Regions from separate parts of the Acidovorax sp. GW823-FHT02H02 genome, predicted to be linked through region 2. Evidence: predicted binding sites of a transcription regulator. Region 2 holds the regulator's gene; each other region holds the start of a gene.

Region 1 (4,145 bases), on a different contig from region 2:
CGGTCCTATTTTTTGCCCTGGGGGTGTTTGCGGGCCTGGTCCGCTCCAACCTGGAGATGCCTGCGGCCATCTCGAAATTCTTGTCGATCTACCTGCTGATGGCGCTGGGCCTGAAGGGCGGCTTTGCGCTGGCGGCATCGGGCTTTACTCCCAGCGTTGCCAGCAGCCTGGGGCTGGCGGTGCTGCTGGCCGTGGTGGTGCCGCTGGCGGGCTATGTGGTGCTGCGGCGCGTGCTGTCGGGCTTCAACGCAGCGGCCGTGGCGGCCACCTATGGATCGGTGAGCGCGGTGACGTTTGTGACGGCCACGCAGTACCTGGAGTCGCAATCGGTGCCCTACGGCGGCTACATGGCGGCCGTCATGGCACTGATGGAGTCACCAGCCATCATCCTGGCAGTGATGCTGGCCAATGCACTGCGGCAGCGTCAGGCGGCGCCGGCAACTGCCGCAATTCCCATCACCCGCGTGCAGCCCGTGGTGGCGATGGCATCGGTGGGTGGGGCAACCCTGGGCGCGGGGGCCATGGGCAACGGTGGCACAGCAACGGCCCCACCGGGGCCGCGCCTGGCGATAGGCAAGATCCTGCACGAATCGTTTACCGATGGCACGCAATTGCTGCTGCTGGGTGCCATGGTGATTGGCCTGGTGACGGGCGATGCAGGCAAGGCAGCCATGCAGCCCTTCTCGGGCGACCTGTTCAAGGGCATGCTGTGCCTGTTCTTGCTGGACATGGGACTTTCTACCGCGCGCAACCTGCCCGCCGTGCGCCGGCAATCGCCCTGGCTGCTGGCCTATGCGGTGCTGGGGCCGTTGCTGCATGCCAGCCTGGCGGTTGCTCTGGCCTGGCTGCTGCAGGTGCCCGTGGGCGACGCCGTGCTGCTGGCGGTGTTGGCGGCCAGCGCGTCGTACATCGCCGTGCCCGCGGTGGTGCGCTTTGCCATCCCCGAGGCAGAACCCTCGCTGTATGTCAGCCTGTCGCTGGGGGTGACGTTTCCGCTCAATATCGTGCTGGGCATTCCGCTGTACACGCAGGTGGTGCAGCGGCTGTGGCAAGGATAGTTCGCACCAGCCTTCACCCTCTCGGCGCCACAGCCGCGCAGCCGGCTCAGAACAGGCTGCCCTGCCCCCGAGCCAGCCCCGGGCGAAACTGGTCCAGGTCCAGTTCCACGCGCTCGCGGTTCAGCCCCAGCCTGCGGCAGGCGCCGGTGAAGCGCTGGCGCAGCAGGTCGGCCCACAGGCCGCTGCCCTTCATGCGGGTCGTGTAGTCGCTGTCGTAGGTTTTGCCTGCGCCGCGCTGGGCGTTGTCGAGGTTGTGCAGATCTTGCACGCGGGCCATCACGCGGGCGGCGCGCTGGGGGTAATGCAGCGCCAGCCATTCGCGAAACAGCGCATCCAGCTCCCAGGGCAGGCGCAGCACGGTGTAGAAGGCGCTGCGCGCACCCGCATCGCGCGCGGCCTCCAGCACCTGCTCCATGTCTTCGGTGATGAAGGGAATCTGCGGCGCCACGCTCACCCCCACGGGCACGCCGGCCTCGGCCAGGGTTTGGATGGTGCGCAGGCGCCGGTGCGGCGCGGCCGCGCGCGGCTCCATGCGCCGGGCCAGCTGCGCATCCAGCGTGGTGATGGTCACATACACCGCCGCCAGGCGCTGCGCCGCCAGCGGCACCAGCAGGTCGAGGTCGCGCTCGACCCCACTGCTCTTGGTGAGGAGCGAAAATGGATGCCGCGCATCGCGCAGCACCTCGATCACGCCGCGCGTGAGCCGCAGCTCGCGCTCCACCGGCTGGTAGCAGTCGGTGGCCGAGCCGATATTCAGCAGGCGCGGCACATGGCCAGGGCGTGACAGCTCGGAGCGCAACACCGCGGCAATGTTGTGCTTGGCAATGATCTGCGTCTCGAAATCCAGCCCTGGCGACAGGTTCAGATAACTGTGCGTGGGCCGGGCATAGCAATAGACGCAGCCATGCTCACAACCCCGGTAGGGGTTGACCGAGTGGTCAAAAAAGATGTCGGGAGAGTCGTTGGCGCACAGCGCGCTGCGTGCGGTTTCCAGGTGCACGCGGGTGGGTGGCGGCACGGCCTGGCCCGCATCCTCCAGTGGGAAATCCCAGCCATCATCCACTGCCGTGCGGGTATCGTGCATGAACCGGTGGGGCATGAACGTGGCGGCACCCCGGCCGCGAATGGCGTGGATGGAAATGCGCGCTTCGGGCGGCAAGCCGCCGGGCAGATCATCGGGGTGGGCTTCACTTTGCATAACTGTACAAATATACAGTTTTTTAGCTTATCCATGCAAGAAACCGCACCCGCTTTGACCACGCTATGCAGTGCGAGATTCGCGATCCACTACAGTCCCGGCCTTTACAACTAGCTTTCGAGGTACTGCATGGCGCGCAAACCCCAGATCATCCTGTCATCCCTGGACCTGGACCGCATTGAGGCATTGCTGGCGGCGATTCCGACCAGCGTTTTCCCGGGCAAGGCCGACCTGCAGGCAGAGCTGGACCGCGCCGATGTGCTGGCGCCCGAGGAAATTCCGCCGAATGTGGTGACCATGAACTCCACGGTGCAGTTCACGATGCAGGAAACCGGCAAGGAGTTCTGCCTGACACTGGTGTACCCACGCGACATGGACGGCAGCGCCGACCGCATCTCGATCTTTGCCCCCGTGGGCAGTGCCTTGCTGGGCCTGTCGGTGGGCGATGAACTGGCCTGGCCCGGCCCTGGCGGCAAGGCCATGACCGTGCGGGTGAAAAGCATCGTCTACCAGCCCGAGAGTGCGGGCGAACTGCACCGCTGAACGGCAGGAGCAATCACGCCATCAGGCCCCAATGGCTGGTGGTCACCGCCACCAGCATGCCGGTGCCCACCAGCCCGGCCTGCCAGCGCAGCGCCGTGCTCCAGGACGGCACATGGCGCTCCACACGCTCATACAGCTGCCACCCCGCCATCAGCGACAAGGCGAAGGCCGCCAGCATGCCCAGCGCATTCCAGGCGGGCGATTCGGGCCACAGGTGGCCGACCACCGCATTGACCAGCAGGCACACCGGAAAGTGCACCAGAAACACCGAGTACGACCGCTGCCCGAGCCGCACCACCGGTGCGAGCCCCGGCCACTGCCGCCAGCGGGGTGACCGCAGCGCCCATGCCAGCGCGAGCGCCGTCACCAGCGCCACGGCAATACGCTCCCGGAAATCCAGCGCCAGGGCGGCGGCACCCAGCACGGCAATGGCCGCCATCCACCCGCCGGCGCGCGGTGCCTGCACTGCCCAATAGGCCATCATGCCCATACCATAGGCGCCCAGGAAATACAGGGCCCACATATCGATTTGCGGCTGGCGATTGAACGCCAGCAACGAGGCGGCCGTGCCGCCCACCACCAGCGCACGCCCCGCCCAGGCGGCGTGGTGCGTCCGCTCTCCGGTGCAAAACGCCCGCACCAGCGCGAACAGCAGCACGGAACACACGAAAAGCTGAAAGTCGATGGCGACGTACCATACGCCCGCCGACAGCGCCTCTTCGCCCACGATGTCCTGCAGCAGCAGCGCATTGGCCACCAGCTGGGCCAGATCGGGCGCACCGGGCACCGAGGGGTGATCCGTCCAGTTGCGCACCAGCGCCGCCACCACCACGGCCAGCAACAGCGCCACGGCATAGGGCACCACCAGCCGCACGAAACGCCGTGCGATCTGCTGGCTGGCGCTGTCAAACCGCGCCAGCCCCCGGGGCGCCAGGCTGCTGGCTGCAAGATAACCGCCCAGCACCAGAAACACCTGCACGGCCATGCGCCCGTACTCGTACAGCCAAGCCATCAAATCCGGTGCCAGCGGCTGCGCGATGTCCGACATGGGGCCATAAAAAGCAAGGTGATGCCACACGATGGCGGCGCAGGCAAGGCCCTTGGCCATGTCGATCAGCGGCGTGCGGGAGTGAGCAGAGGTCATGCAGAAAAGCAGAGCGGCGGCAGGGTGCCTGCCATGGCGCGGGGCGAAAAACCTTCTATTGTCCACTTTCTGGCAAACGCGTGCTGGAGCCCGTACCGGGACCCGCTCGGCAGGTACCCAGGTCATCGCTTTTTTCAACATCTCTTGAATTTATCGAATTTTCAGTAATTACTGAAAATTCGATAAATCACAGGCACAATGC
Region 2 (4,145 bases):
CGACAAGGCCACCGATTTCATGGCCATCCTGACGGCTATCAAGTCCAAAAATCCTGATGCGATCTTCTTCGGCGGCATGGATCCCCAGGGCGGCCCGATGCTGCGCCAGATGGAGCAATTGGGCATGGGCAACGTGAAATATTTCGGTGGTGACGGTATCTGTACCTCCGAAATCGCCAAGCTGGCTGCCGGTGCCAAGACGCTGTCCAATGTGGTGTGTGCCGAAGGCGGTGCGTCACTCGACAAGATGCCCGGCGGCAAGGCATGGAAGGCCAAGTACGATGCCAAGTATCCAGGCCAGTTCCAGGTCTATAGCCCCTACACCTATGACGCCACGCACTTGATCGTGGACGCCATGAAGCGTGCCAACTCGGTGGACCCCAAGGTCTATACCCCTGAATTGCTCAAGTCGCAATATAAGGGCGTAACCTCCACGATCGCATTTGAGCCCAACGGTGAAATGAAGAACCCCGCCATCACCCTGTACGTGTACAAGGACGGCAAGAAGACGCCTCTGAACTGAATTCAGAGACAACTTGGCGGCATCTTTGGGTGCTGCCCACCTACCAAAATGGCTTCCTTCGGGAAGCCATTTTTTATGGGATGCCTGCTCAATTCACAACGGCGGGAACTGGAGGTTGCGCCGGCACTCAGCGCCGGACTTGCAGTGCGCCCGGGTTCACGATATTCGTCGGCGTACCCTTGATGTAGTTCACCACGTTGTCGAAGGCAGCACCGAAATACAACTCGTAGCTGTCCTGCTCGACATAACCAATGTGGGGCGTGCAGATACAGTTTTCCAGGCGCAGCAGGGCATGGCCTTGCAGGATGGGTTCGCTCTCAAACACATCAACGGCTGCCAAACCTGGGCGTCCTCGGTTCAGCGCCGCAATCAGGGCGTCGGGTTCAATCAATTCAGCGCGCGAGGTATTGACCAGCAGTGCGGTGGGCTTCATGCACGACAGGTCTTCCAGCGAAATGATGCCGCGGGTTTCATCATTGAGTCGCAGGTGCAGAGAGAGCACATCGCACTGCGAGAAGAACTCTTCCCTATTGGTAGCCGCCTGGTATCCGTCGGACAGGGCCTGGGCGCGGGAGGCCTCACGACCCCACACCCGTACGTTCATGCCAAATGCCCGGCCGTAGCCGGCCACCAGTTGTCCAATACGGCCATAGCCCCAGATGCCCAGTGTTTTTCCTCGCAGTACGCTGCCGATGCAGAAGTTGGGGGGCATCGAGGCCGCCTTGAGACCGGACTGTTGCCAGGCGCCATGTTTGAGGTTGGCAATGTACTGGGGCAAGCGCCGCATGGCTGCCATCACCAGCGCCCAGGTAAGTTCAGCTGGCGCCACAGGTGAACCTACCCCCTCGGCCACGGCGATGCCACGCTCGGTGCACGCAGTCACATCGATATGGCTGCCGATCTTGCCGGTTTGGGCAATCAGCTTCAGTCGTGGCAGTTTTTCGACCAGCTGGCGCGTGATCTGGGTGCGTTCACGCACCAGCACGATGATGTCTGCATCTTTCAGGCGCACGGCCAGTTGCCCCTGGCCTTTCACCGTGTTGGTGTAGACCTTTGCTGAGTAGGGATCGAGCCGGCTTGCGCAATGGAGTTTGCGCACCGCATCCTGATAGTCATCCAGAATCACAATATTCATCCCGCCATTGTGCCTTGGCGGGGGCTGGTCGGAAGTCTTGCCGCCCCTAGGCTCTCGAACAGAATGCAACGTTTTGTGGCACCCGTTGCGCCAGAGCTGGGGATATGGACCTCAGTGGCATGTTTCGCAAGCTGCCATGCGCTCCAGCTCGGCGCAGACATCGGCCATGCGGCCCGAGATGACCATGCGCCCGACCTCTGAGCGGGATGCCGGATGCAGAACGCGCACAGGGCGTCGGGTGCCTCGACGGCTTGCGGCGCCCGGCCCGGTGGTGGTGCAAGACGCACTGTGCATGCGAGCAGCGGGCTGACAGCCTGCGCTGCCTGACGCCGAACCTGCCACCTCTGGGACGATGCTGGCCACCGCGCAGGACAAAAGACCTTCGTGGCGCACGCAGGGTGTGCGAGCCGAGTGCGCAGGGCTGTGCGCAGGCGTGCAGCGCCTGGGGTGCAGCCACTGCGCGAGGGTGTGAATCGGTTGAGATAGTGCAGAGAGTGCGAACAAGGCAAGTCCCATGTGAAAACTCCATGTATCAGGGGTTGAGCACAGGCAGGATTGCAGGGGGTGCGCGCTCTCAGGGCTGGAAAACCCGCCAGGGGCTTGCCAAACGCCCGCCACCTGAGGCGCGCAGCAGAGGATGGGGAATTACATGAGCATGGTGTTGCGGATCAAGCCCACGGCCAGGCCTTCAATCGCGAAAACCTCGCCTGGCTGAACCACAATCACGGGGTAATCAGGGTTTTCGGGCAGCAGCTCAATGGTGCTGGCCGTGCGACGCAGGCGTTTGACGGTGACATCGTCACCGAGCCTGGCCACCACGATCTGGCCGTTGCGGGCTTCCCGGGTGGATTGCACGGCTAGCAGGTCGCCGTCCATGATGCCGGCGTCGCGCATGGACATGCCGCGTACCTTGAGCAGGTAGTCGGGCTTGTGCTGGAAGAGACTGTTTTCCACACTGTAGGTCTGGTCCACATGCTCCTGCGCGAGAATGGGCGAGCCCGCAGCCACGCGGCCAATCAGGGGCAAGACCAGCTGCGACAATCCCGGGATGGGCAGGCTGAACTGGGTGCCGCGCGCTGCATTGATGGAGCGCACTGTGTCGCCACGCAAGCGGATGCCGCGGGACGTGCCGCTGACCAGCTCGATGACGCCCTTGCGGGCAAGGGCTTGCAGGTGCTCTTCTGCGGCGTTGGCCGACTTGAAGCCCAGCTCGGTGGCGATTTCTGCCCTGGTGGGCGGAGCGCCGGTGCGGGAGATAGCCACCTGGATCAGGTCCAGGATTTGTTGCTGGCGGGCCGTGAGCTTGGGGTTGTCGAGCATGGTGTTTCCAGTGCGTGCCACGTTGGTGGAGATAACTGTGTATTAATCCAGTTACTGTATTTTTCACCAGTTTTTCAAAGGATGCAAGTGAACAGTCAAAAAATTGTGGTCTTGGGAACCGGTGGAACCATTGCTGGCACTTCTGCTACCCGGGGTGACAACATTGGTTACACCGCCGCGCAGGTGGGGGTTGAGCAGTTGCTGCATGGGGTGCCCGGCTTGCAGGCAGTGGCCTGCGGGGGGCTGGAGGCCGAGCAGCTGGCACAACTGGACAGCAAGGACATGGAGTTCAGTGTGTGGCAGGTGCTGGCAGAGCGCTGCACCAGCGCGCTTGCCGATCCCGAGGTGCGCGGCGTGGTCATCACCCATGGCACGGATACGCTGGAAGAGACCGCCTGGTTCTTGCACTCGGTGCTGGACGCCCGCAAGCCGGTAGTGTTGACCTGCGCGATGCGGCCCGCCACGGCCTTGACACCTGACGGCCCGCAGAACCTGCTCGATGCCGTCGCCGTGGCGACGACTGCGGGGGCCAGGGGTGTGATGGTGGTGGCGGCTGGCGTGGTGCATGGCGCGCAGTGTGTGCAGAAGGTGCATCCCTACCGGGTGGATGCATTCAGCTCGGGGGATGCCGGCCCGCTGGGCTGGGTGGAGGAGGGGGTGGTGCGTTTGGTGCAGGGTTGGCCGTTGGCACAATCAGGAGAGGCGCAATTTGCTATTGGAAGGGTAGCAAATTGCGTGCAATGGCCGCGTGTCGAGGTGGTGATGAGTTACGCTGGCGCCACGGGTGCGCTGGTGGACGCGCTGGTGCGCGACGGCGTGCAGGGCATTGTGGTGGCCGCCACGGGCAACGGCACGCTTCATCATGTGCTGGAATCAGCGCTGCTGCGCGCGCAGGCGGCTGGTGTGAAAGTCATGCGTTCCACGCGCTGCCCGGAAGGCCAGGTGTTGCCCAGGCCCGGCGATGCGTTACCCGATTCCCGGGGCCTGTCCCCTGTGAAGGCACGCATCTCGCTGATGCTGGATCTGCTGCCGTGATCGCTTATCGGCAGTAACGCACCCACCGGAGGCCCAGCCGGTGCGGATCGCGCGGTGGTTCAGCTCGCCAGGGCCTGCATTGCGCGTGCCGTGATTTCTTCGACGCTGCCCGTGCCGCTGATGGCGCGGTAT
Region 3 (4,145 bases), on a different contig from region 2:
CCAGCATCCACTGTGCCAAAGCGCATGCCTTCAAGCATCTGGCGTTCATCGCCGAGTTGACGGTTGGGAAAAAGCTGTACTTCGACGGTGCCCTTGGTGTTCTTTTCCACCGCTGCCTTGAAGGCGCGTGCGCCAATAGCGTAGGGGTCCTGCGCGCCATCGGAAGTGGTCCAACCGACCTTGATGATTGGCTTGTTTTGTGCATGCGCTGTGGGCGCGATGGCCAGCAGTGCCGCTGCGGACAGGCTGGCGATTAGTTTCAGAGGGGTGCGACGTTTCATGTTGTCTCCTTTTTGGTGGTGGGTTGATCAATGAGATAAATCACGACTGAACTTCTCAGTCGTTCCAGTAAAGCCGTGTAGGGTTATCGACCAGAATCTTTTGAATCTCCTGTGGCCCGCAAGCATCAAGCAGTGCATCGATCAGGTGCCCGTCGTCGGGCATAGGGGCCGCGATTGATGGGTGCGGCCAGTCGCTACCCCAGACGAGTCGGTCGGGGTTGGCTTTGAGCAATGCCTGCATCAGCGGTGCGACGTCTGTGAATTTGCTGCGTTGTGGAGAAATTCGGTAGCCTCCGGAAAGCTTCACCCAAGTGTTGCCCTCCTTGATCAGGGCTTGGAGGTTGTTGAAGCCCTTGCTGTTGATCGCTCGCTCGGCGGGAACATGACCGTAGTGGTCGACCACGAGTGGTACGCCGAACCTAGACATCTTGATGACCATTTCGGGGTCTTTATCGACATCAATGAGCACTTGTAGATGCCAGCCCAGGGGTTTGATACGTGCCACAATCTCCGGTAAGTCCTGCATGGCAGCACCCCCATCAAACAGTGCGTTGCAACGCGTTCCACGAGCGCCTAGCTGATGCCAATACTGGATTTGCCGATCGGATATATCGGTGTAGACCACCGCAACGCCTCGCAGCCAGCTGGTGTTCTCTGCCAGCGCATGCTCAAAACTTGAGTGGTCGCGTCCGTAGACGCTTGGATGCACAAGGACGGCACGCTCAATGCCCAGCGTACGCGTCATTGCCCTGTACGCTCCCATGGGCGCAGGCGTTGGCGTGTAGCTGCGAGCAGCGGCGAACGGATACTGGTTTGCGTCTTCAAAGACATGAAAGTGGCAGTCGCACGCGCCAGCTGGCAAGCGTTTGGACGGCACCGAAACTTCCGCCTTGTAGGGCAGATATGTGTGGGTGGCGCTCATTTGTTTTCCTGACGGTCTGAGGCGACCTTGCTCTGTACATCGGCTTGAGGATGCGGACCAACGCGCAAACCCAGTCGATTGGCCGCGCCATCGAGGTGAGCTTTGACAGCCAGTCTCGCGGCCAAAGGATCAGCTGCCTCAATGGCAGCGTAAATCGATTGATGTTCAAGCTGTGTTTTCTGGGGCTGTCCAGGCGTCTTTTCACTGTTAACACGGGCCAACTGAACGCTTTCTTCCAGGGAGCCATGCAGGAACCTGAGCAACTTCAGCATCGCCTCATTGTGTGTGGCCCGAGCTATCGCGAGATGAAACCGGACATCTGCTGGCGTGCCATTGGTGTGGTTTTTGACCGCCTCGGCCATCTCGTCCAAGGCCAAGCGCATCTCGATCAGGTTTTCATTTGTACGGCGCAAAGCTGCCAGCTCAGCGCACGATTGCTCGACATGAAGACGTACTTCATAGGTATCAGCAAGCAACGCTTGGTCAGCAGTCATGCCTGCGCCGAGCCGAAGGCTAGGTGTTGACTGCCGAGTACTGACAAATACCCCCGAGCCTTGACGCGCTTCAACATAGCCATCGTGCTTGAGCCGCGACAGTGCTTCACGCACCATGGGTGGGCTCACATTGAACGCCTGTGCAAATTCGCGCGTTGAAGGCAATTTGGAGCCAGGCGTGTACTCACCCGACTCAATCCTGCGTAGCAGCACAGTGGTGATTTCATCGGGAAAGCGCAATGGCTTCGGAAGAGCTGTCATAGTGTGTTCAAACATGGTTACCAGGTTATCTGATAAGTTGAGATGTCGTATTGGTGGAAACCCTTGGAAAATTAGTTAATTGATATCAAGTTGACCAATAAATCACTGCGGTCCGCAATGAACTGTGAACGACTGAATTCAGGAATGGCCCAAGATCTCTGCTTCTGGCCGAAAGCTGCCCGAGGTTCGCCATTAAGCGCTTGCGGCTGAGGACCTTAGTGTACTTGAAATGCTGTATGAAATAACAGTATATTCGGTGGCATGAAAGCCGCAGTACTTACCCACCCGCAACCCGTTCTCGTGACCGACAAGAAGGTCTGGCTGGAGGTGTGTGGCTGGAAGGTGCCTGCGGGATTTGCCTCCCCCGCAGGTGATCACACGCGCAAGCGTATCGACCTCAATGACCACCTGATCCGCAATGCGGACGCCACGTACGTTCACCGGGTCAAGGGTGACTCGATGATTGACATCGGCATCTATGAGGGCGACTCCTTGCTGATCGACCGCTCTATCGAGCCCAAGCATGGGGACATCGTGTTGGCGGTCCTGAGCAATGAGTTCACGCTCAAACGGCTGTACCGAAAAGGCGGCGTCATCAAGCTCGTCCCGGAAAACCAGCGCTACCCGACCATCGTGGTCAAGCCGGAGGAAGAGTTTTCCGTCTGGGGTGTGGTGACCTACAACTTGCACAAGCTGTACTGAGACCATGACGCAGCCTGACGCTTCACCGCTACCGCATCAGATTGACCCAGGCTCGCTGGCGGCTTTGCCACGCACCTCGGGTGTCTACATATTCAAGGGCGAGGGCACGCTGCCTCTCTACATCGGCAAGAGCGTGGATATTCGCAGCCGGGTGCTGTCACACCTGCGTGCCGAAGACGAGGCCGAGATGATTGCCCAGTCCCGGCGGGTGGAGTTCATCGAGACTGCAGGAGAGATCGGCGCACTGCTGCTGGAAGCGCGTCTGATCAAGCAGCAAAGCCCCTTGTTCAACATCCGACTGCGGCGCCTGCGCAACCTGTGCTCAATCCGCCTCGCGGAGCAAGACGGCGTTGTCAGCCCGGAAATCCTCTCCGGTAAGGCGGTGGCTGTTGGGCAGGCCGATGACCTGTACGGCTTGTTCAGCTCCGTGCATTCGGCCCAGAGCAAGTTGCGGGAGCTGGCCGACCAGCACCGGCTGTGTCTGGGCCTACTGGGGCTGGAGAAGATCAGCAAGCGGGGCTGCTTTGGCCTCCAAGTCAAAACTTGCCTGGGCGCCTGCGTGGGCAAGGAAGGCCGTCGGGAGCATGACCAGCGGCTGTTTTCAGCACTGGTGGACATGAAGGTGCAGGTGTGGCCGTTCCCTGGTGCCGTAGATCTGGTCGAGCAAAGTGGCGACTGGGTCCAGCGTCACCGCATCCAGGACTGGCGCTACATGGGCACCTGGTGCTCCAGAGCCAACGAACTCAGCACGCACGAGCAGCACGGGTTTGACCTGGACACGTACAAGATTCTGGTCAAGCCGATCATGATGGGGACCGCCACGGTCGAGGTGGTATGACCCAGCAGCTGGCCCTGGTTGATTGCAACAACTTCTACGTCTCCTGCGAGCGGGTCTTCCGTCCTGACCTGACGCGGGTGCCGATGGTGGTGCTCTCGAACAACGATGGCTGTGCGGTGTCCCGGTCCAACGAGGCCAAGGCCCTCGGTATCCGGATGGGCCAGCCCTGGTTCGAGTGCAAGCAGTTGGCCGAAGAGCATGGCATCCTGGCCTTCAGCAGTAACTACGCGTTGTATGCCGACATGTCGAATCGGGTGATGTCCATCCTGAGTCATTTCTCTCCTCGGCACGAGGTGTATTCCATCGATGAGTGCTTCGTGGACCTCACTGGCATCCGCAAGCTGCGGGACGTGAGCTACAGCATGCGCCAGCGGGTTGGGATGTGGACGGGCATCCCGGTGTGCGTCGGCATTGGCCCGACCAAGACCCTGGCCAAGCTGGCCAACCATGTGGCCAAGAAGCACCCTCGCTCCAAAGGCGTCTTCAACTACAACGAGCTGACCGATGAGCAGAAGACAAGGCTGCTCAAGCAAATTGCCGTTGAGGAGGTCTGGGGAGTAGGGCGCAAGCTGACCAAGAAACTGGCAGTCCACGGCGTGCAGACCGTGCATGACTTGCGCCACGCGCATGTGCCGACGCTACGTGCC

Evidence for each region. The regulator LexA, encoded in region 2, represses DNA repair genes until DNA is damaged. The targets are predictions, from matches to a motif close to ACTGTATNNNNATACAGT.
Region 1: the regulator LexA is predicted to act here: its motif matches at 2,258-2,275, upstream of AC1RDS_RS00880 (PA0069 family radical SAM protein).
Region 3: the regulator LexA is predicted to act here: its motif matches at 2,190-2,207, upstream of AC1RDS_RS05320 (LexA family protein).

The regions. Positions count from the first base shown of each region.
Region 1 is NZ_JBXAJH010000001.1:178,456-182,600, forward strand. It holds gene AC1RDS_RS00875 (sodium-dependent bicarbonate transport family permease) at 1-1,058, shown strand, start outside; gene AC1RDS_RS00880 (PA0069 family radical SAM protein) at 1,105-2,256, opposite strand; gene rnk (nucleoside diphosphate kinase regulator) at 2,386-2,799, shown strand; gene AC1RDS_RS00890 (acyltransferase family protein) at 2,813-3,943, opposite strand.
Region 2 is NZ_JBXAJH010000026.1:12,897-17,041, reverse strand. It holds gene AC1RDS_RS19950 (branched-chain amino acid ABC transporter substrate-binding protein) at 1-523, shown strand, start outside; gene AC1RDS_RS19945 (D-2-hydroxyacid dehydrogenase family protein) at 651-1,658, opposite strand; gene lexA (transcriptional repressor LexA) at 2,304-2,978, opposite strand; gene AC1RDS_RS19935 (asparaginase) at 3,060-4,013, shown strand; gene adk (adenylate kinase) at 4,073-4,145, opposite strand, start outside.
Region 3 is NZ_JBXAJH010000004.1:3,337-7,481, reverse strand. It holds gene AC1RDS_RS05335 (TRAP transporter substrate-binding protein) at 1-281, opposite strand, end outside; gene AC1RDS_RS05330 (amidohydrolase family protein) at 337-1,203, opposite strand; gene AC1RDS_RS05325 (FadR/GntR family transcriptional regulator) at 1,200-1,973, opposite strand; gene AC1RDS_RS05320 (LexA family protein) at 2,220-2,660, shown strand; gene AC1RDS_RS05315 (endonuclease) at 2,665-3,498, shown strand; gene AC1RDS_RS05310 (Y-family DNA polymerase) at 3,495-4,145, shown strand, end outside.